One region of the Oryzifoliimicrobium ureilyticum genome, then DNA from elsewhere that is predicted to be linked to it. Evidence: predicted binding sites of a transcription regulator. Region 1 holds the regulator's gene; each other region holds the start of a gene.
What was found. Region 1 encodes LexA, which represses DNA repair genes until DNA is damaged. Its sites were predicted from a motif close to TGTTCNNNNTGTGTTCNG; they were not measured.
Positions count from the first base shown of each region.

Region 2: VQ830_RS12430 (DUF3072 domain-containing protein) is a predicted target of LexA. The motif match lies at 3,793-3,810, and genes of this name have one in related genera.
Region 3: VQ830_RS01275 (PA0069 family radical SAM protein) is a predicted target of LexA. The motif match lies at 3,771-3,788, and genes of this name have one in related genera.
Region 4: VQ830_RS04360 (DUF763 domain-containing protein) is a predicted target of LexA. The motif match lies at 2,086-2,103, and genes of this name have one in related genera.

Region 1 is NZ_JBBBVQ010000015.1:44,242-51,831, reverse strand. Features, by position in the region: gene VQ830_RS19225 (ComEC/Rec2 family competence protein) at 1-1,731, shown strand, start outside; gene lexA (transcriptional repressor LexA) at 1,712-2,431, opposite strand; gene VQ830_RS19215 (acid phosphatase) at 2,657-4,558, shown strand; gene VQ830_RS19210 (transglutaminase-like cysteine peptidase) at 4,625-5,182, opposite strand; gene pip (prolyl aminopeptidase) at 5,600-6,556, opposite strand; gene VQ830_RS19200 (PilZ domain-containing protein) at 6,620-7,231, opposite strand; gene VQ830_RS19195 (rhomboid family intramembrane serine protease) at 7,407-7,590, shown strand, end outside.
Region 2 is NZ_JBBBVQ010000008.1:33,908-41,497, reverse strand. Features, by position in the region: gene VQ830_RS12445 (PAS domain S-box protein) at 1-1,175, shown strand, start outside; gene VQ830_RS12440 (response regulator) at 1,178-1,561, shown strand; gene VQ830_RS12435 (hybrid sensor histidine kinase/response regulator) at 1,885-3,537, shown strand; gene VQ830_RS12430 (DUF3072 domain-containing protein) at 3,561-3,776, opposite strand; gene VQ830_RS12425 (DUF72 domain-containing protein) at 3,904-4,602, shown strand; gene VQ830_RS12420 (hypothetical protein) at 4,889-5,803, opposite strand; gene VQ830_RS12415 (sugar kinase) at 6,169-7,098, opposite strand; gene VQ830_RS12410 (ABC transporter ATP-binding protein) at 7,102-7,590, opposite strand, start outside.
Region 3 is NZ_JBBBVQ010000001.1:261,884-269,473, reverse strand. Features, by position in the region: gene VQ830_RS01295 (tetratricopeptide repeat protein) at 1-1,626, shown strand, start outside; gene VQ830_RS01290 (4-(cytidine 5'-diphospho)-2-C-methyl-D-erythritol kinase) at 1,650-2,531, shown strand; gene moaB (molybdenum cofactor biosynthesis protein B) at 2,518-3,069, shown strand; gene VQ830_RS01280 (glycosyl transferase) at 3,084-3,605, opposite strand; gene VQ830_RS01275 (PA0069 family radical SAM protein) at 3,851-5,008, shown strand; gene rnhB (ribonuclease HII) at 5,246-5,932, shown strand; gene VQ830_RS01265 (F0F1 ATP synthase subunit B) at 6,269-6,757, opposite strand; gene VQ830_RS01260 (F0F1 ATP synthase subunit B) at 6,761-7,396, opposite strand; gene VQ830_RS01255 (F0F1 ATP synthase subunit C) at 7,471-7,590, opposite strand, start outside.
Region 4 is NZ_JBBBVQ010000002.1:246,900-254,489, reverse strand. Features, by position in the region: gene VQ830_RS04370 (DHA2 family efflux MFS transporter permease subunit) at 1-768, opposite strand, end outside; gene VQ830_RS04365 (HlyD family secretion protein) at 770-1,987, opposite strand; gene VQ830_RS04360 (DUF763 domain-containing protein) at 2,113-3,351, shown strand; gene VQ830_RS04355 (hypothetical protein) at 3,362-3,535, opposite strand; gene VQ830_RS04350 (J domain-containing protein) at 3,875-4,456, shown strand; gene VQ830_RS04345 (gamma-butyrobetaine hydroxylase family protein) at 4,486-4,848, shown strand; gene VQ830_RS04340 (pyridoxamine 5'-phosphate oxidase family protein) at 5,018-5,629, shown strand; gene VQ830_RS04335 (GGDEF domain-containing protein) at 5,673-6,752, opposite strand; gene fumC (class II fumarate hydratase) at 7,023-7,590, opposite strand, start outside.

The DNA.
Region 1 (7,590 bases):
GATGGAATCGGAGCCAACGGTTTCCTTTATGGGAAGCCGGAAGTTCTGCCGCAGGAACCGTCAGAGGAATTGAGCCTTGCTGCGCAAAGTTTCCGTTATCTCGCAAGCGTTCGGAGCGCCATAGCCGACCGTATTCGCGCAGTTCTGCCTGGCGATGCCGGCGCTTTTGCTGCATCCCTTGTGACCGATGAGCGACGTGCCATCTCCAAGGAAACCACAGATGCGCTTCGTATCGCGGGGCTCACGCATATCGTCGCAATTTCGGGCTTGAACATGGCCCTGTCAGCCGGCATCTTCTTTGTCGGTCTGCGCTATCTTCTCAGTCTGTTTCCGAAGATCGTTCACACCTATCCGACAAAGAAAATTGCCGCCGTCGGAGCACTTCTGACGCTCTGCGCCTATTACATGATTTGCGGCTTTGCGGTATCCGCCGAACGTGCGTTCATCATGATGGCCGTCATGCTGATTGCCGTCCTTGTCGACCGGCCGTCGATCAGCCTGCGCAATGTAGCCATCTCAGCCATCATCATTCTTGTTCTTTCTCCATCGGAAGCGCTGGGACCCAGCTTTCAGATGTCCTATGCCGCTACGCTAGCGCTTGTGGCGAGTTACGCTTTATGGACCCGAAGAAGCAGCGCGCCCGGGATCACAGCGCGATTACCCTTTGCCAAGCCGCTTTCACTGATCGGCAAGTTCATCGGCGGCATTTTGTTATCATCGATGATCGACGGCTTTTCCACGGCACTCTTTGCTGCCGAGCATTTTCATCGGCTGACGGCCTATGGCCTGCCGGCCAATCTTATGGCGATGCCGATCATCAGCTTTATCGTTATGCCTTTTGGAACGGCGGCAATGATGCTCATGCCGTTCGGTCTCGACGGTTGGCTCTGGCCAATCGTCGGTTTTGGGTTGGAACTTGTTATCGAGATCGCAAAGTGGGTTTCCAGTTGGGGTGGGACCATGGACATTGGACGGATGCCATCATGGTATTTCGCAACCGCCGTCCTTGGTTTCCTGATCTTCACACTGACGAGGACCAGACTGAGATTGATAGGACCAGCTCTGATAGGACTTGCGTCTATCTACTTGATGCTGGCACCAGGAGCGCCTGTGCCGGATCTACTGATTGCCGAAGACGGAGAGCTTGTTGGGATCGTTCAAGATCATGCGATCGCGTCAAATCGCGCTGGCCCGCCCGATTTTATCTTCGCCCAATGGCAACACGCTCTTGTCTTGGAAGAGCATACTAAGCCGACCGAAGTTGAAAACCCTCTGCCATCGGTGAAGGAAGATGACCGCAACCGCCGACTGTCACGGGCTGAGGCATCGGACGTTGAAGCCAATATGCGTCAGGCGTTGGCGAACAGTTTCGAGCAAACATTCATTTGCGCCAATAAAGCATGGTGTGCCGCAAAATTAAGTAGCGGTTATAGTGTGATCACAATCAAGAGCCCGATCTATTTAGGGCCTGCATGCGACACTGCTGATATCGTCGTCCTTGCTGCACGAGTCCGTCTCACATCTTGCAGGTCTGGTTCCCTGCTCTTCACAGGACAATCTCTTCGCCGCACTGGATCCGTTGAGCTGCGGATCGACGATCTGGGCTCTCCTGTCATCACGACTGCATTTGAGGGCAAGTTGCAGCGCCCCTGGACACGCCAACGCAGCTATGACTGGAGAGCTGACCGCTACGACGATCAGCTCCCGCCCATCAATGATAACGCCGAATAAGCCCGACCAGCTTCCCCTGGATCTTGACGCGATCAGGCCCAAAAATCCGGGTCTCATAAGCGGGATTTGCTGCCTCCAGTGCGATGGAGGCCCCCTTGCGGCGGAACCGCTTCAGCGTCGCCTCTTCATCGTCGACCAGCGCCACGACAATTTCTCCTGGATTTGCCGTGGTGGCGTTGCGAATGATGACAGTATCGCCATCGAAAATTCCCGCCTCGATCATTGAATCGCCTTTGACCTCAAGCGCATAATGCTCGCCAGGGCCAACCATATCGGGAGGTACGGTAATATCGTGCGTGTTGTTCTGAATGGCGGAAATGGGTACACCGGCCGCAATACGTCCCATAACGGGCACTGAAATGCCGCCATTGCCTTCAATCTGCACCGGCTTTGGCGCGGGCGTAGGAGGCGGTTGTGTTTTTCCCAGGCTGCCTTCGATAACGCTGGGTGAGAAACCACGCCGCGGCTGTGCTGCCGGCGGAAATGTCTCAGGCAGTTTGATAACTTCTAACGCACGCGCCCGGTTCGGAAGCCGGCGAATAAAGCCGCGTTCTTCCAGAGCTGTGATCAGCCGGTGGATACCTGATTTGGAAGCTAAGTCGAGCGCATCCTTCATCTCGTCGAAAGATGGCGGTACCCCCGACTCCTTCATGCGTTCATGAATGAACAGAAGGAGCTCCTGCTGCTTGCGCGTCAACATTAAACCACCCTCAAAAATATGAAACAAATCAAGAACGAAACTAGCTGTTCATTGTGTGTTCCGCAAGCCCAAATTTATAGAGGTTGATTTTTCCAAGGCTTCGTCCGGTGAAGTTGGGCCCGATGCCGGATAGGATTACGACACGTGGATTGGCTGTCATAAAACTATCGCCTTAGTGCACGATCTCATTCGTATTTGGCATCACCTGTTGGCTGAGGTTCGAGCATGATTACTTTTCGCGATTTCCTGATAAGCTTTACAGCGGCCGCGTTGCTGTCGTCCGTCTCTTCTACGGCCTTCGCCGAATCGTCCTCGGCTGAGCCCATCCCTTACATCCGCGCGGGCAACACAAACCTGAGAGGCGATGCGTGTCATGCCACGCTGGACACCAACGCAGCGGTTTTTCTTTTATCCGGCTTTTTGGACATTTGGACGCCAAGAACGCCCTTCGTGGACGCGGGTGTTGAAGCACCCGCAAAAGACGGTTGCCCTGCTGTGAAGTCGACCGACTGGAACGGTGTGCCGTTCAGTCCCACCGACGGACAAATCCGCAATAAGGCCGTTCATGAAGCCAATATTGCATATGTCGTGAAGGCAACGCGGGAGAGAACCGCCAATGAAGCTATCGCAGCCTATCTCGATGACAGGCGCGGTAAGAACGCCAGCATTGTCGATGGCCTCGGTCCTTTGATGGAGGCATGGAAGGCTGGATCGAAGCAAACCACCAGCATCACATCGGTCGCTGCCGATGCCGATAAAGTCAAATACGAGGACAGCGGCAACGATCGGGGATTTGGTAGTAGGCAGGACACGAAGGCCAACACCCCCGCCAATCCGGATCTTGGACTCGCAGTCGATCTCATCAACGCGGTCAGCGAGAACGGTTCAACAGAGCCGGCAAAGCGCTACTTCAAATATGCTCGCCCGTTCCGCTGGAGTAACGAGGTGGTCCTCCTGCCGACTCTTGTGCCTGCGAAAAGCAGCAAGCCCGTTGAGGATGGCGGATTTCCAAGCGGCCACACGGCCGAAGCTTGGAGGGATGCACTTGCCATGGCCTATCTGGTTCCGCAACGATACCAGGAGATGCTGACGCGTGCCTTCGAGTTGGGGGAAAACCGCATCCGTGCGGGAATGCATTCGCCGCTTGACGTCATGGGCGGTAGGATGCTCGGGACTGCAGCGGTTGTCTATAATCTGAACCGTCCTGATTTGGGTGAGTTGAAGATCTCGGCTTTCAAGCAGGCACAAACCTGGCTGGGTTCCGCCGTGCATGCGGGAAGCGACAGCGATCTGGAGACGCTTTCCCACGCAGCCCCAACGAAAGAAGACCGCTTCTCGGACCACGCCACAAACAAGGCCTTTGTGGCCGCTCGGCTGACCTATGGCTTTCCTAAAATCCACGACGGAGCACAAGCCGCGAAGGTTCCGCAAGGTGCGGAAGTACTTCTCGAGACACGCCAGCCTTATCTCAATCCACTGCAGCGCCGCGAGGTCCTGGCAACGACGGAGATCGGCTCAGGCTACCCGTTCCTGGACGATCAGGAAGGTTACGGGCGCCTCAATCTTTTCGCCGCCGCTGACGGTTACGGACGTTTCGACGGCCATGTAACCGTCAATATGAATGCATCGGAAGGGGGCTTTAATGCTTTCGATAGCTGGCGTAACGATATCTCGGGTACCGGCGGTTTGACCAAAAAAGGAACCGGTACAATCCAACTCACAGGTGACAATAGTTACAGCGGCGGCACAAACCTGGAAGGCGGCAGATTGATTGCTGCTTCATCATCAGCACTTGGAACGGGTAATGTGTCGGTATCAGGCGGCCGTCTCGAGGTGACGGCCAAGGATGGCGTTCATATCGGATCTGGATATCGGCAGTCGGGTGAGGGTACCCTTGCCGTGGATCTCGTCTCAGCGAAAAGAGAACGGATGGTCGTCAGTGGTCCTGCCAAGATCGCTGGCACACTGCATGTCAGCTTTGCGGAGGGCTATCATCCGCATGAAGGCGATCGGATCCCGATATTCACCGCTGGTTCGATGGAAGGAAAATTTGATAAGCTTGACATCGAAGGCGGCCAGGCGACCCTTGAGTATGGTCCGACTGGCGTCGTCCTTGCTATCGAATAACGCAAATCTGGCCGGGACGTTGTAACCGGCCAGATTCTGATGCTTCCAGCTATGTTCAAGTTAACATCAGCGAACGCTGCCGACCGCGACCGCACGACCGTCCTGAAGCTTTACCCAACGCGCCGGATTGGCGGTGGCCTGGCGCTTCAGGTAGGTATATTCGGTATCGGACCAAAGCATCACCTTGTTGCGCATGTTGTCGAGAATAAAATCGCCGCGGTCGGTGCGAACGGTCAGGACGGCATGACCTTCGCCGCTTGGCTGGAGAACAACGGTCATCAGCAAATCCGACGGTGAAATGCCGGCTTCGATCAGCATCTTGCGCTTGAGCAGAGCATAGTCTTCGCAGTCACCGGCGGTTTTGGGGTAATCCCAATGTTCCTCGACACCATAGACTTCCATATCGGTGGCGGGTCTGATCGTCGAGTTCACTTGATAGTTGATCCGCAGGATTTCCTTCCAACGCTCCTCAGTCAGGATGAGCTCGCCCGCATCGCCGGCAGGGTTGCGGCAGTCGTTCGGATAGTCGCGGCAGAACTGATAAGCGCCGATAGGCGGGTTCGCCTCGCCGATAATGACCATGCTTGCAGGGTTTGCCTTCACTGCGCCCATCATGCCGATCATGGCAGCAGCGATTGTGATTCCTGCTCTGATTGCGTTGTTAAGGTTCATCATCGTCTCCCTTGTTTGATCGGGAAACTGACACAACTTTTTTTATCTCACGCAAAAATAGCTAGCGAAATTAAAGGCTTAGTTGAATCGAATTTGTATAAAATTTTAGCGATTGGGGCAGTTTTGCAGTAGCAAGTTCACAATTGAAATTCGTTCGACTTTATTTCAAATTTTACGGATCGACGCAGGTTTCTGCGTACCGTGCAGCGGAAACAAACCGTCGAAATCTTAATGCGGCTTATTCCTAGGCAATATTCTTCAGCTTTCATTCATCATCCGGGTTAAGCAAAAGCCCGCCACAGTAAGATTGTTTAAACCAAGAAATGAGCCATAACGGCCTGCTTTTCTTGGTTTTGCCTGAAAAATTTTTTAGAAAAATTCGCGGAATTCATCGGTCGCGGCAGTGATCGCCTGCTCCAAATTGGGATTGGCGATGGAATGGGCCGCCTTTTCAACGATGACGAGTTTGCCATTGGGCCAGGCTTTTGACAGTTCCCATGCAGTCGTCAGAGGAGCTTCAAGATCAAGCCTTCCCTGAATCAGTATGCCTTTGATGTTCAGCAAACTGCCGGCGTTTGAGAGCAGCTGATTCTCGTCGAGCCATGCTGCGTTGTGAAAATAGTGCAGCACGATACGGGCCCGTGCCAGCCGGTAAAGTGGGTCGCGCCATCTTCGGGGCGTTCCTTCCGGATCGGCGAGAAGAATAGAGGCAAGCTCCCATTCATGCCAGTCCCATCCTGCCTGGAGGCAGATCCGCCGATCCGTGGAATGAACGAGAGCATGATAGGACTCTACGACGTTCACAGGGCCAGGACCAACCGGAATCGCCGAACATAATTTGTCCCATTCTGCCGGAAAGAGACGAGCCAAGCCATTTGTCAGCCAATCTATCTCGCTTTGGCGTGTCGTTGTGACGCCGGCCAAAATGATACCACTGACGCGGCTTGGATGTTGTTGGCCATAGGCGAGGGCGAGGGTCGAACCCCATGACCCACCGAAAAGCAACCAAGTGTCGATGCCAAGAAGCACCCGAAGTTTTTCGATATCGTCAACCAGATGCCATGTCGTATTTGCGGATAAATCAATATTGTTCGCCGATGCATGTGGTAGGCTTTTCCCGCAATTGCGCTGATCGAAAAGCACGATCCGGTAGAAGGATGGATCGAAAAGTCGCCTCTGATGTGGCGAGGAGCCTGAACCCGGACCGCCATGGAGGACCACAACGGGTTGCCCATGCGGGTTGCCGCTCGTCTCCCAGTAGAGCTGATGACCCTCGCCGACGTCCAGCAGCCCTTCGGCATAGGGCTCGATTTCTGGATAGAGCACTGACGTTTCCTCTTCTTAACAGCAAGGTTGTCGTGACAGACCTTGTTGAAGGAGGAATGACGTCTACAAAAACTCTCGAAGCGTGTCACGCGACTGGATGGACAGGAACTCGATCGCGACGCCTTCCATGAAGTGACGTACGACTCGGCCACGCATATTTCCCAATCGAAGAGGAGTGCCCACCGGCGGCCTGTTTTCCACGTCTATGGCCGCACCTGATAGCGACAAGTCCATGATGCGGCAGGTGTAGCGCGTTCCATCTTCGAGGACGATCTCGCTCGTTGTTTGGCGCGGCGTGAGGCGGTCATGGCGCCGATCTTCAGGAAGCCCCAGTTCATGCTTGTTCGCAAGCCAAATCAATTGGGCCGCCAGTTTCTCCCGCTTACGCTCTGTCGCGTTTACCGAGAGCGTGAAACCGGTCTCATCGAGCGCCAGAACATTTCCTTCGATACGACCGATATGATCGATATAGGCAATGACTCTTTCACGAAGACGGGGCCGTCCTGCGCATTTCACGTAAAGATCACCAGGCGACATCTCGATCACGAAGCAAGCGAACTCTTCATAGTTCGCCAGCATCAGTCTACCCTGCATATTGATTGTCACGCGCTGGAATATGCCTCCCTCGGACTGCGAGGACGGCTGTCTTGTTTGCGTGGCGTTATAGGCGTTCATCCGGGTCTTCTTATGTGGCGCTTTTCGGCAAACTTAGCACTTACTGTTTAATGGAAGGTTTTTGCGTGATCTTGGGAACATCGGCGACGAGGCGTGGCGGAATGACGGTCCAACACCGTCTTTCTTTTTACACCTGGCTTCTGTATCCCAAGTTCTTGAATGAGGTGAGACAAGAATGAACGATAATGTGGAAAACGAGGCGCCCATCCAAAACGAGGTACCGCCAGCGCGGCAGCCAATTTTCAATGCTCCCACCTCCGTTCTTCTGACAATCGTCCTGCTAGCCGTCATTTACGCCGTTCAATCCCTGTTGTTGCCGGAGGGTGCCGTTGACTGGCTTCTTTTCAACTTTGGTTTGA
Region 2 (7,590 bases), on a different contig from region 1:
TTCCTGATATCGAGGAGGCATGGATCACGGACATTGCCAGCGTGGTGGATACCGGACGTCCTAATATCTTCGTGCGGCAAGTTGGAGCGATCGGACGGACTTATGAGGGACACGTCCATCCTCTGAACGGGGATGACTTCGTCATCTTATTTCTCGACGTCACTGAGCGACTGAGCATGGAAGCTGCACTGGAAAATCGCCAGAAGCAGCTTCAGACCGTCATCGAAAGTATGCCGGTTGGCGTCTTGCTGGCCGAAGCTCCTTCCGGCCGGATCGTGATGCAAAATCGTCGAATCGTCGCCATGCTCGGCCATGACGCGCTGATCGCGCAATCGCGCCAGGAATACGGTGCCTTCACAGCAAAGCATGCGGATGGTCGAGCTGTCCATGCCGAGGAATATCCGCTTGCAATCATAACCTCAGGTAGAGCAGACGAAGCTTATTTGGAAGTTCGCTATGTTCGGCCAGACGGCTCGGAGATCTGGATTTCGATTGACGGAGAAGCTGTCAAAGATACCGATGGTCGACTAACGGGCGCGGTTGTCGCTGTCGCCGATATCTCCGACCGCAAAGCGGAAGAAGAAATGCAGACAGTGATCAACAGGGAGATGAGCCACCGGCTCAAAAACACCCTCGCGATGGTGCAGGCGATCGCAACACAGACGCTCCGGTCTGTCACCGATCGCGAGCCGGTCGATGCTCTCATCAACCGCATCCAAGCGCTCAGCTCTGCACATGATATCCTTTTTGACAAATACTGGAACTCGGCGCCAATCGGACGGCTGATTGCCTCTACTTTGCACCGGGTTGTTTCGAGCGAGCGACTAGTCGCTGAAGGACCGGACATCACCATCGGTCCAAAAGGCGCTTTGTCGCTCTCGCTGGTGCTGCACGAACTTGCAACCAACGCCGTTAAATATGGAGCGCTTTCGAACACAACTGGACATGTAGAGCTTCGCTGGTTTGTGGGCGGAACAGAGCCTGATGCAGAATTCAAACTTGTTTGGCGGGAAATTGGCGGTCCGCCGGCTCAAGCGCCATCGAGGCAGGGCTTCGGGTCCAAGCTAATTCGTATGGGCCTGATCGGAACAGGCGGTGTTGAGACGAGTTATCATGACACCGGCTTTTGCGCCGAAATGAAAGCGAGACTGACGCAGCTACAGCATACGGAATGACAATGAACCAGTATCAGCAACCCAAGAGGAAACCGGTTCTGGTGGTGGAAGACGAACCGCTTCTCCGGATGATGGCGCTAGATCTTGTCGAGGAGGCAGGGTTCGAGCCTATCGAAGCACGCGATGCCGATGAGGCAATCACCATCCTTGAGGCTCGTACCGATATAATCGTCGTTTTCACAGACATCGATATGCCCGGTTCAATGAGCGGCTTGAAGTTGGCGGCGGCCATCCGTAATCGCTGGCCTCCCATTGAAATCATCATTACATCAGGAAAGTTTCGACTGGATGACAGCAGCATCCCAGCGCGCACGGTGTTCTTTCCAAAACCATATGATCATGGTGAGGTCGTCGCCGCGTTGAAGAGAATGTCGTCCCTGACCTAGATAAGGCACTCTTGGCAAAGCTTGGTTCCTTGGATATGAGGGCGCCAGGCACACGCGCGGAGGATTGGATCCGTCATTCACTCTCTCGGGTTTACTGGCAGTGTCTTGCGACGCTGTCTATTTGATACTACCAATTTTCCCAAAAATCCGGTCGGCTTCTCCCTGCAATAACTCCCAATACATCAAACTGTGTTTCTGAAGACTTCGAAATGATAATGACTCTACAGCGGGAGATGCCGGCTGTTGTTATAATTGGAGCGGCTTCGCACTCTTGGGCGAGCGATCCGGCTTGAATTTGTGCGAAAACTTTAATCGGACGAACCTTGAAGTATTCTAGAGTGATCCGCCTTTTTGGCATGCGTAATGATGCCGCATTTGATACCGAACGAGCGCAAGCAATCATGCGCATCATCGTTCTGTTTATTGCCATGGCTTACATACTCCCCCTGATATCGAGGGGCGCTACCCCGCCTGAAAGCAAGTATTTCTACGTACTTTTCGGCTTCTACGTTCCTTACGCTTTTGTGCTGTTGGGCTGGATTGTTGCTAAGCCTGGCGTCAACAAGCTGCGCCGCGGCATTGTTTTGGTCCTCGACTACACGTTTTGCACGATAGCGATGTCCATCGGCGGTGCTCCACTGTTCCTTATTGCGGCGCTCGTGGTTTGGCACACGGTGGTGGTCGGGTTGCGCTTTGGTCCGCGCTTTTTGTTGCCCGCCACTGCACTCGCCCTTTGCTCGCTCGCAATCAGCACGTACTTTAACGTCTACTGGCAACAAAATCCCTATGTGGTTTTGACCTTTGTGGTGATGGCAGTCCTTGCACCGTCTTACACCTTGGCATTTCTGCTGCGGTTGCAGAGCGCCTATGCAGCAGAGCAAGAGGCAAACCTCTCCAAATCGCGATTTCTGGCTCATGCAAGTCATGATCTCCGACAGCCCATTCACGCGATTAGTCTTTTTACCGCGTGCCTCAGGAATTCTGATCTGAAGCCGCATGATATTGCCATGGTCGATAATATCGATCGGTCTCTGAAGAGCGTGTCACGGTTGTTCAAGTCGCTACTGGATATATCTGCACTCGACAGTGGCAAGCTAACGCCGAAGCCCGAGACAATTCCGATCAATGAGGTTATCGGCGAGGTTGCCAGCCAAAACGAGGAGGCTATACGACGAGCCGGGTCGCAACTTACTCTCGTGCCCTGTCGACATCATGTCGTGGTCGATCGATCGCTGCTGAGCACAATCTTGCAGAATATTCTCAGCAACGCCATCAAGTATGCCGCAGGGTCCAGAATCTTGATTGGCTGCCGACGTAAGGGCGAAAACCTGGCGATCGAAATCTACGATCAGGGCCCCGGCATTGCGCTGGAGCACCAGTCGCGTGTCTTCGACGAGTTCTACAGAGTTCACAGGCGGGGAGAGAAGGACGTCGAAGGGATTGGATTAGGCTTGGCCATCGTGAAGCGCCTCATCGACGTGATGAGTTTGCGCATTGACTTGCGGTCGGTCGTCGGCTCTGGCACATCTGTCTGTATTTCCGGACTCCAAATTGCCGATCCGTCACTGGGGAGCAGAAGGCCTTCTTCAGCGCCTATAGTCTTCGGGGATCAAATTGCCGGTTTGCGAATCCTGCTCGTCGAGGATGACGAGGCCGTTCTTCTTGCGACAGCGACATTGTTGCGACAATGGGGTTTCATCGTACAGGCGGAAATAGCTATTCCGGCTTCGTTCGACCCCTGCGATCTCCTCATTACTGACTTTGATCTAGGTCGAGGACAGACGGGCAAGGAATGTATTGCTGCTGTGCGCGAGCAGGCGGGATGGAAAGTGCCCGTCGTGGTCATGACGGGTCACTCGCTGCCCAAGGTGGCAGAAGACCTAGCGGATCCCGAAATTCCGTTGCTTTCGAAACCCATCCTTCCAAGTGAGCTTCGTTCGGCGATTTGGCAACTGAACGTCGTTGCAGCGCATTGATGTCGACCCGTTAAACCTGTTTCTCAATCCAATTTCAGGCTTTCTTTCAGCGCATCGATGCGCTTTGAGGCATCGGCTTTGGTGAGATCGTCGGCGTATACGTCAGGCTGATGTGCTTGCTCGGACAATGTCTTCAAGTAAGAACGCTGCGCGCCAGTCATCGGCTCATCGCCGCTGACCCAATCGTCGGGATCCTTTTGTGTATTGGAAACCGTATCAGTCTTGGGATTGTCACTCATCACTTCCTCCTTTGTCTGTTCACTAAACGTTCTTTTGAGCATGCGGTTCCCGCGACTGCGAGCATGCGTTTGGAACACTGTTGTTGATGTCCTCGTTCGAAACGAGCGCTGGATCAGGAGAACAAACGTGCCAATTATCGCAACAGCGGGCTGGTCGATCCCCAAGAAGGTGGCAGGTCAATTCGCACATGAGGGAAGCGGCTTAGCACGATATGCTTCCGTATTTGACGGCGTTGAGATCAACTCGACCTTCTACCGCCGTCACAAGCAAGCGACCTATGCGCGCTGGGCAGAGGCCGTACCGGACAACTTTCGCTTTGCAATAAAGATCCCCAAAGACATCACTCATGCTCAGGCGATGAGGGACATCACACCTCTGTTCAAGATATTCCTAGATGATATTGCGCCACTTGAAACGAAGCGCGGGCCGCTGCTTTGTCAGCTCCCGCCGTCTCTGGCTTTTGATCCGCAACGCTTCGACGTCGCGTTCCAAGAGATGCGAAATGAAGATGACGGGCAGCTCGTGATCGAGGTCCGGCACAAGAGCTGGATGTCGTCCGAAGCGCTTGAGTTATTGAGGAAATTCAAGATCGACCGCGTTCTTGCCGATCCGGCACCGGTGTGGCCCGCGGCGGACTTTGACCGCCCGGCAAGGTATGTTCGCCTCCACGGGAAACCGAGGATGTACTACTCGAGCTATAGCGATGATGAGCTGCGTGCGAACTTGGAGCGACTTGCTCCAGATGGCTGGTGCGTTCTTGACAACACTGCCTCCGGAGCAGCCATTGAAAACGCCCTGACCATGCTTGAGATGGACCATGCTTAAAATGCGCTAAGCGCATGACACGGTATGAGGTCAAACGCGTGTGAAGGTTGTCTCACATCTCCTGTCGTGCATGTCATAGTAAGAGGTTCTCCGCGGTTTCGCGAGCCGCGGCGAGACGCCGAGCCCTTTATCCGCTTCCACTGCCGCACGCTCTCCAGGACAAGGATAGGGCGAAGCAGAAATGTGTCAGAACCTTTAACTTTGCCTTGGCCCTTTGACGTGTTTCGACGAAATAACGGCTTTAACTGAGAAGAAGCATGGGGTCCGAAAACCCCATGCCAAAGAGTTAGACCCGGGGAGCCCGCCCCGTGACGAAAAGATCTTCCTCGTCGTCGCGCTGTTTTCCGCCAAGGGCAGCAGCAACCGATGAAATGAAAGCCCCAACGAGCAAGGAGATTGCGCCGATGATAGCTGTCGTTGCCGCGACTTTGCGAGCAGCATCAGCTGCTTGCTGCGCTTTCTGCTTCGCGTCATTGATCTGATTGAGGACGTTATCAACTCTCGCCCGTGCATCGGCTTCGTTGAGACCGGTGCGGGCCGAGACGATACCTGCGATGTAGGTTTTATCTGCATCTGGAACGCCGCCGCTCGCCGCCCCATGGATAAGGATACGAGATACCTCAGCCGTCGCTGCGCCATCATCGCTTCGCGCCTGCGCCGATGCCTGCTCGGGGCGCAATAGGGCATCAGTGAAGTAGGAGGTTGATGAGTTTTCCCCACTTGTCGAAGATGCCGCTGTCTGTGTCGCCGCCATAGATGCAGTGGAGGTTGCGCTTCCTACGGCACGCGCGCTCGCCCCGGCAAGCGATGTGAGAGATGACGCGAGAAATCCAAGCACAATAATGGTCGCCAACGCCCAGCTCATAAATCCATGTGCTGTATCTCGAAAGAAAACTTCATCTGTATGGATGGCTGCCCACTTTGTGCGCAATCTACCAGTAAGATATCCACCAAGTGCTGATGATAGCCATTGAACGACCACAAGCCAGATGGCTGCCGTTACACCGATGGTTGTCGCAGAACTGCTTTCGCCTGACCACGGCGAGACCATCGTCAAGCCAAAGCCTGATCCTAAGAGCAAGAGGATCAGAGTGATACCGATCGCGGTAATAGCGCCTCCAAAGATCGGGCCCCATGAAATCGCTGGCTTCGATGACTCGATAGGGGTGACATCTGCGGGTTGAGAAAGGGACATCGACATTCCTAGCGTACAAAAATCGCGAGCAGGATGATGATTGGCAGCGGAACGCCGAGTAGCCAGAGTAGAATGCCACGACCCATTAGAATATCTCCTTCTCAATGATGACCTTGTGGGCTTGCAACCTTCTCTTGCAGCTTTTGTTCCCGAGCCATGAGAAAGATATTACTGATCGCTGCCTATGGCGTGCGGTCTAATGGATCAGGAGATGATCCATACACGCTTTCCGCTGGCCTTCCCCGCCAGCGTAAACGGCTATCCGATCTAAGAGCTGGACCTCATGACACGCTTATGCATTCAATGAAAGCAGACTAAATCCAAGCTAACGTCAGCTTTTTCAACCAGAGCCGCATAACGAGGCAGGAACTTTAACTATGCAGGATATAAGCCGGTAAGCGGCCGAGTGCTTCTTCGCTCGCCGGGCGTGAAGGCATCCCGATCCTTCCGCCAAAGACCATACATTTCAGGGCCGCGGCAACTGAACCCAAGCGAACAGCGTCCTTTACATCCAGAGCTTCAGCTAAGCCCAAAGCAAACGCACCATGAAAGGCATCGCCGGCCGCAAGACTGTCCACTGAAGCGACTGGAAGGGAAGGCTGATGATAGAGATTGCCGTCTCTTCTATCCACCCAATAGGCGCCTTGAGCGCCGAAGGTCACACAGACGAGTGCATGCTGAAAACGCGCAGCAAGCGTGCGAACGAGGTCCCCGGGCTTGGGTTGATCGCACAGTGAACGTGCGGCCGGCTCAGAAAATATGATGTAGTCTGCCGCATCTCCAAGGCGCGACAGCGTCTCTGCGGGAGCGACGTCCCCATCCAGGATGGCGGGAATGCCAAGTCGTCGCGCAACCGTCAAGACGTCGAACGCAACAACGGGCCATCGCACGTCGACCATGACCGCCTGGAAACGGCGGATCGAGTCCTCCGTGACAGGCGGCGGGTTCTCGTGAAGTCGTGGATCGTAAAACGGGACGATCAAACGATCTCCGGCCGCATCGACTAAAATTGTTGACAAGGCGCTCGGCGCACCGTCCACAATCGTCACCTCGCTGACATCAATCCCGTCACGTGCAAGATCGCTTAATATCTTCGAACCCGTCTGGTCGTTCCCAGCCGCTGCCCAGAGCGTTGCCGCGCCGCCAAGTCTGACAACGGCGAAGGCGGCGCTTGACGCCATGCCTTCAGCAACCTGCAGCATTTGCGTCGGCAAGATCTTTCCCTCTCCTCGGGGTAGTTTGTCGACCCGGAAAATTGTATCGAGCACGGCAGCTCCGACGCAAAGGACACGCTTTTGCATCGATCAAAGTCTTCGACCGGTCTGCTTGTCGAACAGATGAACCCGCGGTAGATCGATTTGGATGTGGATGGCGTCGCCAAACCGAACATCCAACCGCTCTCGAAACAAGCAGGCAATATCTTCGCCATGCGCTTCGAGACGCGTGAAGATCTCCGATCCTGTCCCTTCTATGAGCGTCGCTCTTCCTTCGATACCATCAGAAGACGCGCGAATATGTTCTGGACGTACGCCGTAAACAAGACCTCGCCCGCCTATGTCTTTTGGCAAGTCTTTTGGCAACGGCAGGATGAGCCCCTTGTTCGTCCGGAACACGCCTTCCTCCAGACGTCCTTCAATGAAGTTCATGGCTGGTGAACCGATGAAGCCCGCCACAAACATATTGGCTGGACGGTCGTAAAGCTCCAATGGCGCACCGATTTGCTCGATATGGCCGTCGTGAAGCACGACGATCTTATCGGCCATCGTCATAGCCTCGACCTGGTCATGCGTTAC
Region 3 (7,590 bases), on a different contig from region 1:
ACGGCCATCGAGCTTTACAAGAAGGCTTTGCAGATTGAGCCGGGCAATCCGGAGATCCGGCAACGCCTGATGATCTCGCTGCTCTTGAATGGCAATTTGAAGGATAGCGTGAAATACGCGAACGACCTCAAGAACGATAAGAGTGTCGAACGCATCACGACGATCGTGCGCAGCATGGACGCCTTTCGCCGCGGCGACTTCAAGACAGCACAGACCATCCTGAAATATAATGGCCCGAACGATCTCGACCGGATGATGAACGATCTTCTGTCGGCATGGGCAAAATTCGGCGCCGGGCGTGGCAAGGATGCTTTGACGAGCATCGAGCGCATGAAGGGGCCGGACTGGTTTTCGATTTTTCAGAACTATAATGCCGGCGCGATTGCCATCTTGAACGGGAATGTCGCTGCCGCGCGCAAGCACTTGAACGATGCTGTTTTGGACAAGGATGGCGGAGCCACTGCGCCTGACACATTCATGCGCTCTGTCGTTGCGCTGGCAAGGCTTGAAGCTTCGCAGGGCAACAAGCAAAAGGCACTGGACGCAATTGCCGTCGGCGATAATCTCCTGCCGAATTACGCTCCTTTGAAGGCGCTGCGCCAGAGCATCGAAAAAGATGAAAAGCAGGAGCAGCAGATCTTGACGGCGCAACAGGGCGCTGCAGGTGTCCTCTTCTCGGTCGCAGGCGCGCTCAACCGCGATGGCGCGGAAGACATCGTTTCGCTTTATCTGCAGACGGCCAATGCGCTTGATCCGAATAGTCCCGATACCATGGTCCTGCTAGGCGCCATTGCCGAAAAGCAGAACCAGATGGATCGGGCGATCTATTTCTACAAGCAGGTGCCGGCAAATTCTCCCATGAGCCGCATTTCGGAACTCCAGCTTGGTCTTGCGCTGGCGCAGGGCGGTAAGGTTGACGAGGCGCGCAAACACCTCCAGGCACTGATCGCTTCAGACCCCAAAGATATTAGAAGCTACCTTGCTTACGGCAGCGTTCTGTCTGACGCCAAGGATTATCAAGCCATGGCCGAGACGTATGACAAGGCTGTTGAGATGCTGGGGCCTTTGCCTGCCAAAACAGATTGGCCGGTTTTCTTTCAGCGCGGCATTGCCTACGAGCGCCTGAAGAAGTGGGATCAGGCCGAGCCGAATTTCCGCAAGGCGCTGGAGCTCAATCCAAACCAGCCGCAGGTTCTAAATTATCTCGGCTATTCCTGGATCGATATGAACCGCAACCTCGACGAAGGTCTGGATATGATCCGCAAGGCCGTCGAGTTGCGGCCGGACGACGGCTATATCATCGACTCGCTCGGCTGGGCTTACTTCCGGCTGAACAAATTTGACGATGCGGTGAGTGAACTTGAGAAAGCTGCGCAACTAAAGGCCGGCGATCCAACCATCAACGATCACCTCGGCGATGCTTATTGGCGCGTTGGACGGAAGCTCGAGGCGGTCTACCAGTGGAACAGGGCGCTGAGCAGCAGTCCTGAAGAAGCACAGATCCCGCAGATCAAGGACAAGATTGCAAATGGTCTGCCGCCTTTGGCCAATGACGCTCGATCGGCAGATAAGAAGCAGCCCGATCCGGCACCCGTGGAACCGCCGCCAGCCGACAAGAAGTCGTAATTCTTTAAGTTGGCGCGAAGGCCATGACGATTGAGATCAGTGAGGATGCACGCGCGAAGATCAATCTCGCGCTGCATGTCACGGGACAGCGTGAGGATGGTTATCATCTTCTCGATATGCTCGTCACATTCACGCAGCATGGCGATCGACTGCATTTTTCCGAGGCCACTGACGACCAACTCAGTTTGTCGGGCCGTTTTGCAGCCAAGCTCGATCAGGATGCAAACAATCTCGTTGTGCGTGCGAAAGACCTTCTTCGCGCCAAGCTCGGTGAAACCGGTTTCGAGGCGAGACCGGTTGCCATTCATCTTGAAAAGAATCTTCCAGTCGCATCCGGTATCGGCGGCGGCTCGGCCGATGCCGCCGCGACATTGCGCGGTCTTCTGCGATTTTGGGATGCGACCGTTTCGACGGAGGTGCTGGGCCAGCTTGCTCTGACGCTAGGAGCAGACGTTCCGATGTGTCTGGCAAGTTGCCCACTTCTCGCACGAGGCGTGGGCGACGAGATCACACCCATTGCCGACTTTCCCGTGTTTTCCCTGGTTCTTGCCAATCCTCTCAAGGCGGTCTCGACCCCGGAAATCTTCCGCGCCCTCAATCGCAAGGAAAATCCTCAGATCGAACTGCAGCCGGACGGCGATTGGCGAAGCATTATCAGCCACGCGCGCAATGACCTTGAACCGCCCGCCCGTGCCAAACTCTGCGAAATTGGCGTTATTTCCGAGATGTTGAAAGACCAAGGCGCGCTTCTGGCGCGTATGTCAGGGTCTGGGGCAACGTGCTTCGGTGTCTTCGAAACGATGGCGCAGGCCACCGAGGCACAAGAGCGCCTTTGTAAAGAGCGACCGGATTGGTATTTTCAAGCAACCGAAACGGTTTCTGGAGGACAGTATGCCGGGTCTTGATGAAAGCCGAATTTTCATCCCTCTGGGAATTGCAGTTCTGACGGTGTCGGATACTCGCGACCTCGTGACGGATCGGTCGGGAGATGTGCTTGCGGGAAGAATTTCCGACGCAGGTCATCGGCTGGCAGACCGGCAGATCGTCTCTGACGATAGCTCACGAATTGCCGGTCAGGTTAAGACCTGGAGCGAGGATGAGGCCGTCGACGTGATCATTACCACCGGCGGCACGGGCTTCACCGGCCGTGACGTTACGCCTGATACGCTTGAGCCGCTATTCGACAAACGGATGGATGGCTTCTCGGCAATCTTTCATCGTATTTCCTATGAGAAGATTGGGACGTCGACCATTCAATCGCGAGCAACGGCAGGCTTGATAGGGCGAACCTTCGTCTTCGTTCTGCCCGGTTCTCCCGGCGCCTGTAAGGATGCCTGGGACGGGATATTGAAGGCCCAGTTGGACTACCGTCATCTACCATGTAACTTCGTGGAGATCATGCCGCGGCTCGATGAGCATCTGAAGCGTGGGGCGAAGCTCTAGCAAGCGTCCAGAAACTATCTGGCTTTAGCGCGCATCACCCAGGACGGTATCAACTCGGCAGAGAGCCGCTTGGGTTTTTGTCCCTTCAAGATGTCGTTGACGGTCTCTGCCTTTTCGGCGCTCGCCAGTGCCTCTTCTTTCGCAATCAGAAGGCCAAGTTCCAAGGGTGGCGTGGAACGTAACAGCCGCTTGATCAGTGGCTGTCGATATCCTCTCGCGGGCGAAAAGTGCGCCGGCATGCGGCTTATCAAGATATGCTCACTGATTCCATCGACCCAGCCGGGCTGCGGCCGCGCTCCGGGCTCGACGAACAGAAGCCAGCTTCCGCGTGCATTGCGAACGATGTCCTTGATGTCCCATTGCGTGTGATAAAGGCAGCCAGCAGCATCGGCAATGCGCGCAACACCATCCGCCCGATCGAGATCGAGAATGATGACGTCACGCACCAATCCCTCGACTGCGCCAGTTACGAGCACGGACAGGGTCTGCGTGAGCTCTGGCTCATGATTTCGGCATTCGAGGATGACTGTCAACATTGCTTGATTTTATAATGCTCTAGGCGGAAGAATGCCAGTGGATTGCCAGCATGGCAGAATTGCTAAACCGCGATAACCAGAAGCGTGATTTGAATAATGCATCGGTGACAGCAGGGTCATTGCTCTAATTTCGGCATCCGAGCTCTCCTCCATAACGAACATTTTTGTTCTTGTATTGTTCTCGTTTCTCAATTATGTTTTCGTCAATGGCAGCGACATACTTGTCGCGCCGAAGGAGATCCCCAATGAGAGAGCAGTCCCTAGCGGGGCAGGCTGCATTCGCACCTGCCAACTCGGCGGATATTGCCGATGCACTTGTGACAGCATCTGGATTGCGTGTCGACATAGACCGGCGCAAGGGACGTGCGGCAGGCCTAAACCCAAGTGGGCGCTTTGAACCGAAGCAGCGGGAGACTTTCGACGATGGTTGGCAAAGCTTAGAAGAACTGCCGCCGTTCAGGACGGAGGTGCAGGTTGAAAAGCCGAGAACAGCAATCACCCGCAATGAATCGCCCGATATTCCATTTGATCGTTCGATCAATCCCTATCGTGGTTGCGAACACGGCTGCATCTACTGCTTTGCGCGTCCGACCCACGCCTATATGGGGCTTTCCGCAGGACTTGATTTCGAAGCAAAACTTTTTGCCAAACCAGACGCACCGAAGCTTCTTGAGCGCGAACTCGCCAAGGCGGGTTATAAACCCCGCGTCATCGCGATTGGTACCAACACCGATCCCTACCAGCCAATCGAAAAGGAATGGCGGGTCATGCGGCAGATACTGGAAATCCTGGATCGCTCGAACCATCCCGTCTCGATCGTGACGAAATCTGCCTTGATTCTGCGTGACCTGGATATCCTTCAGTCCATGGCAGAGCGCGGCCTTGTCCGTGTGGCTTTGTCGATCACGACACTCGACCGCAAATTGGCACGCGCGATGGAGCCACGTGCTTCCACACCATCATTGCGCATAGAAGCTGTCAGACAGCTTTCTGAGGCAGGCATACACACGGCCGTAATGGCCGCGCCGATGATACCTGCTCTTAACGATCATGAGCTTGAGCGTATTCTGGAGGCAGCCAATGCGGCAGGCGCACAAGAGGCCGGCTATGTCATCCTGCGGTTACCGCTAGAAGTGGCGCCGCTTTTTCGTGACTGGCTTCTACAGCATTATCCGGATCGCTACCGGCACGTCATGTCGCTGGTGCGTTCTATGCGTGGCGGTAAGGACTACGATGCGGAATTTGGAAAGAGAATGAAGGGCGCAGGCCCCTATGCGTGGCAGATTGCGCGAAGGTTTGAAATGGCAACAAAGCGTCTTGGAATGACGCGGCGCAGCATGCCGTTGCGCGACGACCTCTTTGTCCCTCCAGATGGGAGCGGGGTTCAGCTTTCGCTTCTCTAAAAGCTGCAACTGGCCGCGGACTGCGTGAACGCGAAAAAAGAGGGTTTAACGCAAGATTGAATTGGCGCTGTAAGTGAGAAAGAGCGTGCAGCGCTGTTTCGCAAAGCTTTCGGGAAGGTGCGTTCGTCCACTTCCCGTTGTTACAGTGGGCCCCTCGTCCTGCTGTAACGCAACCTCCTGGCGCCGCCTCGTACAGGGGGTTGCATCTGATCGGGCCGACGTGCGAAGTTCCGCCGCATGAAACGTCGCACGTCGCCCGATTCGCCTCTTCTTTTTGAAGCTCCACTGAGCGCGCCTGATTTCGCCTTTGAAACGAAGGCACGGAAGAATGGTTTTTGGCCAGTAGCCGGCGCTGACGAAGCCGGACGTGGCCCTCTTGCAGGTCCCGTGGTGGCCGCAGCTGTCATTCTGGACCCTGATCGTATTCCTGAGGGCTTGAACGACTCCAAGCAGTTGTCGCATCAGAAGCGGGAAATCCTGTTCGACGCGATCCTGAAACACGCAGTCGTTTCTATCGCCTCCTCTTCATCACAGAGAATCGATGTCACCGACATTCGGAAGGCAAGCCTTGATGCAATGCGTCGTGCCGTCTGCGGATTATCTGTCAAGCCGGCTTTTGTCCTGACCGACGGGCTTGATGTCCCACCTGGATTAAAATGCGGCGCAGAGGCGGTGGTCAAGGGCGATGCGCGCTCGTTGTCGATTGCGGCCGCTTCGATCGTTGCAAAGGTGACGCGCGACCGTATAATGAGCCGCGCAGATATCGTTTTTCCAGTTTATGGTTTCGCTTCCCATGCGGGTTATGGCACTGCACAGCATCGCGCTGGCATTGAATTGCATGGCCCCTGCCCCTTGCACCGCATGACGTTCCGACCCTTACGTCAGGATGCGCCTAGCGCTCAAGGTGAGTTCATAGAACCATAAAACTGCAAGGGTCCCGCTTCAGCTTAGCTAAGCCATTCCGGTCGTGAGCGCTTCGCTGATCTTCGCGCTTCGCTGGCCCGTATATTCGGCCTACAAAGCGTGCTCGACCTTGGATCAGTGTCTCGCTACATTGCCCTGAAGTCCATGGGATCTTGAAAAGCAGGTAGAACCTCGATGGCCATCACGTCCGTTGTAGGCCATCCGGTTGCGCGGATTGGCTCTCAGATCCCAGACGCCGGTTCGTAGAGCGCTCGTAGTGGCAACAAAAAAGCTGCCCGCAGATGATGCAGGCAGCATTTTCAATTCGTGATGCGCTGTTACTTGCGCAACCTGAACTTAGTTCATCCGAGCTTTGACTTCGCCAATTGCATTCTGGAATAAATCGGACTGAAGCTTGCCGTTGACCTTGCCGGCCAACACGTTCTCTGCCGCCGAAATTGCCAAATCGACAGCAGCGACGCGAACAGCCTTCATAGCATCAGCCTCGGCCTGCTTGATCTTCTGTTCCGAAACCGCGGTACGGTTCGCCACGAATTCTTCGGTTTTGCGCTTTGCTTCCTCACGAAGCATTTCAGCTTCGCGTTCCGCAGCAGCAACGATCTGAGCAGCTTCCGCTTCCGCTTCTTTCCGCTTGCGCTGGTATTCGGCAAGAAGGTGCTGCGCCTCTTCGCGCAAACGCTTTGCTTCGGCCAGCTCGTTACGGATCTGATCGGCGCGGTCGTCAAGCGACTTGGCCATCATGCCCGGCACCTTAAGATAGACGATGAGGGCGATGAAGATCAGAAGGCCAACAAAGGCAAATAATGTTTCGTCGAAATGAAACATGGATCAGGCTCCCTTGCCAGCGGCTGCAACAGCAACGGCGATGTCGGCCTTGGATGCGGATGGTCCGATCAACCGTTCGACAACCGCCTCAGCTGTGTCTTCTGCAATCGATCCGACGTCGGCAAAGGCGCGCGTCTTGATCTCACTGATACGAGCCTCGGCAGCCTTCAGCTTTTCGGCTAGGCTGGCTTCAACGGCACGGCGATCTTCTTCCGCTTTTGCCTTGGCGGCATCGCGTGCGGCAGCACCGATGCTGTTTGCCTTAGCGCGAGCGGCAGCAAGTTCGCTTTCGTAGGTCGCAACAGCGGCATCAGCTTCTGCCTTCAGGCGAGCTGCTTCCTCAAGGTCCTGCGCAATGCGCGAGTGACGGCTCTCCAGGATTCCGCCAAGACGCGGAACAACGGCCTTTTGCATCACCAGGTAGAAAATCACGAACGTGATGACCAGCCAAAGCAATGACGAAGGATAGGTCGTGTGATCGAACGGCGGAAATACACCACCATGAGCGCCCTCGGCGGGAACACCCGTTTCGGTGTGTACTTGGCCGGCTGCCGGGCCAGGTGCCGGCGAAGTCGCCGGTGCGGCTTGCGGGGCAGGCGCCGGCGCGGCCTCCTGAGCGTAAGCCGAAGTCACAAACATGCTCGCCTCCAGGTGCATATATGAAGAATCACGGCCCGCAGGCGGCGAGCCGTGATTTCCGAAATTCGCCCTAATTAAACGGCGAAGAGCAGGAGGAGAGCGATGAGCAGCGAGAAGATGCCCAGAGCTTCCGTAACTGCGAAACCGAACACCAGACGGCCGAACTGGCTGTCAGCAGCGGACGGATTGCGCAG
Region 4 (7,590 bases), on a different contig from region 1:
AATCATCGTACTGACGACGATGAAATTCGAACCGAACCAATCCTCCGTCTGACCTCGGTCAAGGACAAGTTCCAACGCGCCAAGGAATGTTGCAACGAGCAGAAAGCCGACGATGTCGAAGCGAACTCCCTTTCTGCGCATGTCTTCGCGTTCCTTTTTCAACGAAGCGGGCTCATTGACCAGCATATAGATCAGCGCGAAGGCCAGGACGCCGACAGGTCCATTGATCAAGAAGCACCAATGCCAGGAGAAATTATCGGAAAGATATCCGCCAAGCGTCGGTCCGACGACAGGAGCGACAACGACAGCAACGCCGAATAGAGCGAAAGCCTGACCGCGTTTCGAGGGCGGGAACGAATCCGCGAGGATGGACTGTGAAATCGGCACCATGCCGCCACCGGCAAAGCCTTGGATCATTCGAAAAAGCAAAAGTGATTCGAGGTTCCAGGCGAGGCCACAGAGGATCGAAGATGCTGTGAATGTCGCTAGACATATCAGATAGAAACGTCGCCGGCCGTAGCGCTTGGCGATGAAACTGCTAGCGACGAGGACAATTGCGTTGGACACGAGATAGGTCGTGACCACCCAGGAGGCTTCGTCAGAGCTGACGGCGAGGCCTCCTGAAATGTAGCGAAGGGCGACATTGGCGATGGTTGTGTCCAGGACTTCCATGAAAGTCGCAAGCGACACGACCATCGCGATGACCCAAGGGTTAGCGGCGCGCGCCGATCCCTCGTTTGCACCTGCAGAAGCGGCGGCTGTGCTCACGTTAGTTCCTCGGCCTTACGGTGACGCTCGGGACAACCGACATGCCAGGACCTATAGAGACATCTTTCGGCCAATCGGTCACTACGATTTTGACCGGAACTCTCTGCGTTACCTTCACGTAGTTGCCAGTGGCATTTTCTGCTGGCAGTAGCGAGAAGGCAGTTCCCGAGCCCGGCTGAACAGAATCGACCTTTCCATGCAGCGTAGCTGCCGGATAAGCATCGATTGTGACATCGACCGGCTGGCCTGGCCGCATATCTGCGAGTTGCGTTTCCTTGAAATTCGCGGTGATCCAAACTTCATCCGGCACGAACATGGAAACGGCCTGACCAGCCTGGAGAAACTGTCCCTTGGAGCCAGACAGCTTAACGATCCGGCCGGGTTGGGCAGCCGTGATCGTTGTGTATTTAAGGTTCTGTTCAGCCGATTCTACCTGTGCTTCAGCCTGATGAAGACTTGCAACAGCACTCGCACGCTGCGCCTCCGCGGATAATCTGTTCTTTGTTGCCGATGTTACGCTCGCCTGCGCTTGCGCATAATTCGCCTGAGCCTGTCGCAGGTTCGATGCTGCTTGCTGCGCTGCCTGCTGCGAGCCCGCACCGCTTTTCACCAATTGCTGCTGACGGTCGTTCTCATCCCTGGCATATTGCAAAGCGGCCTCTGAAGAGACTTGCTGTGCTTTCGCTTCATCAATTGAGGCTCCGGCGGCTGCGATCTGCGCATCTGCATTAGCGATACTTGCCTTGGCAACGCCAACCTGACCATTGGCCTGATCGAGCGCGATTTTATAATCGCTTGGGTCGATGGTCAAAATGACGTCACCTGTCGCGACGTGCTGGTTATCTGAGACTCTGACGTCGGCAACATAGCCTGATACCTTGGAGGCAACGGAAAAGGTTCGCGCATCGACAAAGGCATCGTCTGTGGTCTCGTATGGATGGAAGTAGATCAGCCAGACGAAATAGCTCGCAACTGCAATCGCGATCAAAGCAACGAGGATGGCGGCGATGAGGAGGGGGTGGCGGCGCCAGATAGGGGGCGTTTTCTCACCGGCATCTGCATCGGTATCTGCCTCATCGGCAGTTTGTTGTACGCTTTCGTCCTTGGAGACGTCTTGAACAGACTTCGAACGCTCCTCTTGCCGCTGGTTTTCATCTTGGCCGGACGGAAGAGCTTTTTTCCCATCGGCGCTTTTAACGTTGGGGTGCTGGTCCACAATAGATCTCGATATATGAAAGGAAGGAACGCCCTTTAACGCTTCGCCACCACACAAGTTCCTATGTGGACCAGATGCAATCTGTCACAGGATGCGCTACACAGAACGAAACATAAACGTGGAAATCAATGGCAAACAGATCCGGCAGCGCCGACCTGCCTCTTCACAGCGGCAGAGTCCCAAAGTGGCTTGGTGAGAGAATGACGCGCCTCGGAGCGGTCATAACTGAGGCGATCGTCCACCATTACGGCCGAGAGGAGTTTCTCGATCGGTTGTCTCATCCGTTCTGGTTCCAATCTTTCGGTGCTGTGATGGGGATGGACTGGCATTCGTCCGGCATCACCACCAGCGTCATCGGCGCTCTAAAAAGGGGCCTCAATCCGTTAAGCAACGAGCTTGGACTTCATGTGTGCGGCGGACGCGGGGCGCAATCGCGTAAGACGCCGAGCGAACTTTTCGAGGTTGGCAATCGTGTCGGTTTCGATGCCGGGAGATTGGCGGAAACAAGCCGCCTTGTTGCTAAAGTCGACAGCGCCGCGGTGCAGGATGGCTTTGACCTTTATCTGCACGGCTTTGTCGTTGCAGACGACGGCAAGTGGGTCGTCATACAACAGGGCATGAACGGCGAAACGCGGCAGGCGCGCCGTTACCACTGGCGCTCCCGAGGACTTACCAATTTTGTCGATTCGCCACATGCTGCGATTGAGGGCAGGGGTCAGGGTGAGATCCTGAACCTTGCAGATCGCAGGGCCGATCTTTCCCGCAATGGTCAATTGGATCTCCTCAAGAATCTCTCACCGGAACGCATCGCCAAAGAGGCTGCAGCTCTCATGGTTCAGGAATGCGGATCAAAGAAGTCGGCGCCGAAAGACCAACTGGAACTGCCGCACTTGATCATGCCGGCGCATCACGACGTTCGTGAAAGCGATATCAATATGAAGAGACTGTCTGGAAACATTGCCGCAGCCGTCGAGCAGGGTCCTGCGGATTTTAAAGAACTGCTTCTCGTGCCCGGGGTCGGAGCACGAACCGTCAAGGCGCTTGCCATGGTTGCGGAAGTCATTCACGGCGCGCCCTGTCGGTTTTCCGATCCTGCTCGTTTTTCTCTTGCCCATGGCGGGAAGGATCGACACCCATTTCCTGTTCCGATCAAGGTCTATGACGAAACGATCAGCGTAATGAAGTCAGCCGTTTCGAAAGCCCGTCTTGGACGAGAGGAAGAGCTTGAGGCCCTGAAGCGCCTGGACGAACAATCTCGGCGGCTGGAAAATTATGTGACTGGCCCCGACCTCAAGGAAATCGTTGCCGGAGAGTTCAGGCAGTCATCCTCCCTCGGTGGCAGAAGCGTTTTTGGCTGGGAGTCATAATCTTCAAAGTCTATTGTGCGGGTGCCACAAGCGGTTGGTCAGGCACCAGGCGAGCAGCCTTCTGAACCTGTATCTGTGGCCATCCTTCGCCGTTTAGATGATCGGCTGGCGGCTGGCTGCCAATTGCTGCTATTGTCAACACGCATGCCGTCAGCGCTGCCGCAAAAAGGATACCATAGGTCATCTTTTTTCGTCCTCTGTCGTTGTTTCCCAGCCACAGTGCGGGAAACTGCTGCGAGAGGATGAATCAATCTCTAAGGCTTATGGTTAATCCACTCCTGAAATCCATTTTGGCACAAAGTTGCTGTATTTCCCGGTTTGATAACCAGTGCCTGCAGCGTCTGAACGTGGACAGTCTCATAGCGATCTTGAGATTGCCTTTGTCCCAATCTAGAACTGGGCGAAAGTGGAAATCGCGCTGCTTCGTTTTCGCAAGACGCGCCGTTTCTTTCCGGAATCATTCCCCATCGCGGGGCCATATGCTGTATGGTTTGGCTTATGCCGATAACAGCGAGGATGCATCTTGATTGATCCCTACGAAGCCCTCGGCCTTGCCCGTCACGCTACGGAAGCGGAAGTGCGAGCTGCCTATCGCCGGCGGGTTAAGAAGGCTCATCCGGATACCGGGGGTAGCGAGCAGGAGTTCGAGCACCTGACCCTCGCCTATGATTTGTTGAAGGATCCCGTCAGACGTAAAATCTACGACGAAACCGGCTATGATCCGCAACTGGCTGACGTTCAGGATCTCGAGGGGCTTTTGGTTCTCGACAAGTTTGTCAACGAACTTATCCTCGATGAAAGGGATCCCGGCAGCTTTGATCCAGTGGCTCTCATGCGGAGAAGGCTGACGGACGAAATCGTCAATACTCGTTTTCATATCCTTGAACTCGAACGGCATAGGGCACGAATTCGCAACCATCTCGACCGCATCAGCGAAAGACCAAGTGCGGACGTGCTCGGAAGCATGTTACGTGCGCGCAGCGATACGCTTGCCGAAGCCATATCCAAGGCTGAAAAGCAAATAAAAGCGGTGGAGCAGGCCTATACCATGCTGGAAGGCTACCGTTACGCGGTCGAGGTTGTCGAGGTTCGTGCTGCCGAATAGCACGTTGAGCAAATCATAAGGTTTTACCGATGACGGAAACATGGCCGACCGAAATCCGCATCACAAGCGATCGACGCACGCTGCGCATTCGCTTCGATGATGGCGCCGCCTTCGACCTGCCGGCCGAAAGACTACGGGTGCTTTCACCTTCGGCGGAAGTGCAAGGGCATGGTCCCGGGCAGAAAATAACGGTACCGGGCAAGCGTAACGTCGGTATCATAACCGTGACCGCGACTGGAAACTACGCCGTTCGCATTGGCTTTGATGACATGCATGATACTGGGATCTTTACCTGGACCTATTTAAGGGAATTGGGAGAGCGCGGCGATGAACTATTTTCAGCATACGAAGAAGAGTTGCGCGAGAAACGATTGAGCCGCGACCCTGCCTAGATCTGGTTTGCGGACTGCTCTGTAGTCCTTTGCATGCGCGATGAATGCGTTGAGGGATCGACATGAAAATGAACCAAGGCTGTTCACGCTGGGCCATTGCATTTGGGAAATTGGAAGTATTGCGGCAGGACATGTATCCAACATCGCAGGACGGTAACGGGATAGGACAATGAAGATTATTGAAAGCGTAGAAGAGTTGCAGGATATTTATTCCGCGGGCCTCACCCAGGCGTCCGTTGCTAAAGTCGCCAATGCGCTGACACCGCTTTATCGCCGTATGATCGAAGCGGCGCCTTTCATGGCGCTTGCCACTGTCGGTCCTGAAGGCTTGGACTGTTCGCCGCGCGGCGATCTTGGCGGCGTCGTTCGGGTCGTTGATGAGAAAACGCTGCATTTGCCGGACTGGCGCGGCAACAACCGTATCGACTCGCTTTCCAACATCGTACGAGATCCTCGCCTCGCATTAATGTTTCTCATTCCGGGGTCAAACACGACCATGCGCATCAATGGCCGCGGGGTCGTTTCAAACGATGGCGAGCTACTCCAGTCGTTTGAGATGGATGGAAAGCATCCACGCACTGTCGTGGTGATCACAATTGATGAAGTTTATTTCCAGTGCGCGCGGGCTCTGATCCGCTCGAAGCTGTGGAGCCCGGAGACTTTCGTCAATCCTCAGGACTTGCCGACCCCAGGCGCAATGCTGAAAGCGCTTGCCGGAGATTTCGATGAGGTCACCTATGATCGAGAGTGGCCTGAGCGTGCCGCAAAAACCATGTGGTGATCGTTCGATAGGCGCGACGCAGACGCACCCTATCGTCGGTGAATCAGCTGGTCTGATCCGATTTGTAGATCAACCAGCTCTTTGAGAAGTCCTTCTGCATTCCTTCTTCAAAGATGATCGTGCAATTTCTGCCGTTGTATTTTGCACTATAGAGAGCTGCGTCGGCCTTGAGATAAAGATCGCTGGGGCTCACGCCCGCCGAAGCCATGCAAAGTCCGATGGATATGGTTACAGGGCCATAATCGATTCTCGTCCGTGAGTTGCGGAACGGCGTCTTTTCCAATGTCGTGCGAATGCGTTCGGCTGCCGCATGTATCTCTTCCTCAGTGTTGCCGGAAAAGATGATGGCAAATTCTTCACCGCCTGATCGCGCTACGAAAACATCGCGTCTTACGTTTGCGCGGATCACAGATGCGACGGTTGCGAGAATCTTGTCTCCGACTGGATGACCATAGGCGTCGTTGATCCGCTTGAAATTGTCGATATCAGCAAGAACCAGCCCGGTCACGGGCGCCAGGGACGGACTATCATAAATCGTGCTCAGACGCTCGTCGAAGGCGCGCCTGTTGGCGAGACGTGTTAGCGAGTCGGTGTTTGCGATGCGCTTGTATTCGTCCAGCTCTTTACGAACGTCATCCATTTCCTGCGAGCATTGCTGGACATCCGATGTCGTTTGCTCCCCATGGGCAATCTTAGCGCCCGTGGCATCGCTCAGGATCTTGATGGCATTTTCAATCAGTTCTCGGCTGGCTGCACTTTTTGATGTGATGCGTTTGCATGTCTCGTCAAGCAGCCGGTTGTAGGTTTCGAGTGAGCTCTGCTCCTGCTGCAGTGCTCGTAAAAGCGCTTCGACGCCTTCAGCCATCCGAGAATGGGTATTTTCGAAGATCTCGCTGCGCGCTGTCGTAAAATACTTGGCGGCGATTGCATCCAGTTCTTCTTGGGAGGCATGACTGCCAAGATCTGCAAGTTCCCGCGTCAAAGCAGGGTTGGAGCCGATATAGGCCTCGTAGAAGAGTTCATAATTGCGAGGAATGGGCGAAACGCCCATCGAACGCATGGCATAGGTGATCTGGCCGGCTACGTCACCGACGCGCGCCTTATTAACCGGCACAGTATTCATCCGGCCACTCCTCAACACCATCAAATAGCAACCTTAGTTATTTTAAGCGGAAAGTATTGGAATTTCATTAAAAGCAGATGTTGGAGACAATTTCGCTAAAACTGTACGCTTAATGTAGTCACCTGTTTTTAATTTAAGAACAAGTTGTCTTCCGAGCAGAACTCAGCACTTTAATTCAAATAAAACAAGAGTAGAGACGGCGACAAATGTCGCCGTCAGAAGATTATTTCTAGAGATAGGAAAATCATTATGCTTGCTATCGCGGCAAGATCAGCTTGGTCCGATCATCGTCTCCGGGCGAACGATCGCGTCATAATCCTCACCGGTAACAAGTCCGCTAGCCAACGCCTCTTCGCGAAGGGTTGTGCCATTTTTATGCGCTGTCTTGGCAATTTTGGCCGCGTTGTCGTAGCCAATCTTCGGAGCAAGAGCGGTCACAAGCATCAAGGAGCGATCGACACCTGCTTTGATGTTCTCTTCACGCGCCTCGATCCCGACGACGCAATTTTCGGTGAAGGACACGGCAGCATCTGCGAGCAGGCGCACGGATTGTAGGAAGTTATAAGCCATGACAGGGTTGAACACGTTCAACTCAAAATGACCTTGGCTGCCGGCAAAGGTGAGGGCGGCGTGATTGCCGAATACCTGAACACAAACTTGCGTCATGGCTTCGCACTGCGTCGGATTGACCTTTCCTGGCATGATCGATGAGCCCGGCTCGTTTTCCGGAAGCTGCAATTCGCCCAATCCAGCACGCGGTCCCGAAGCAAGGAAGCGTATGTCATTGGCGATCTTGAAAAGAGAGGCAGCCACAGTGTTGATGGCGCCATGGCTGAAC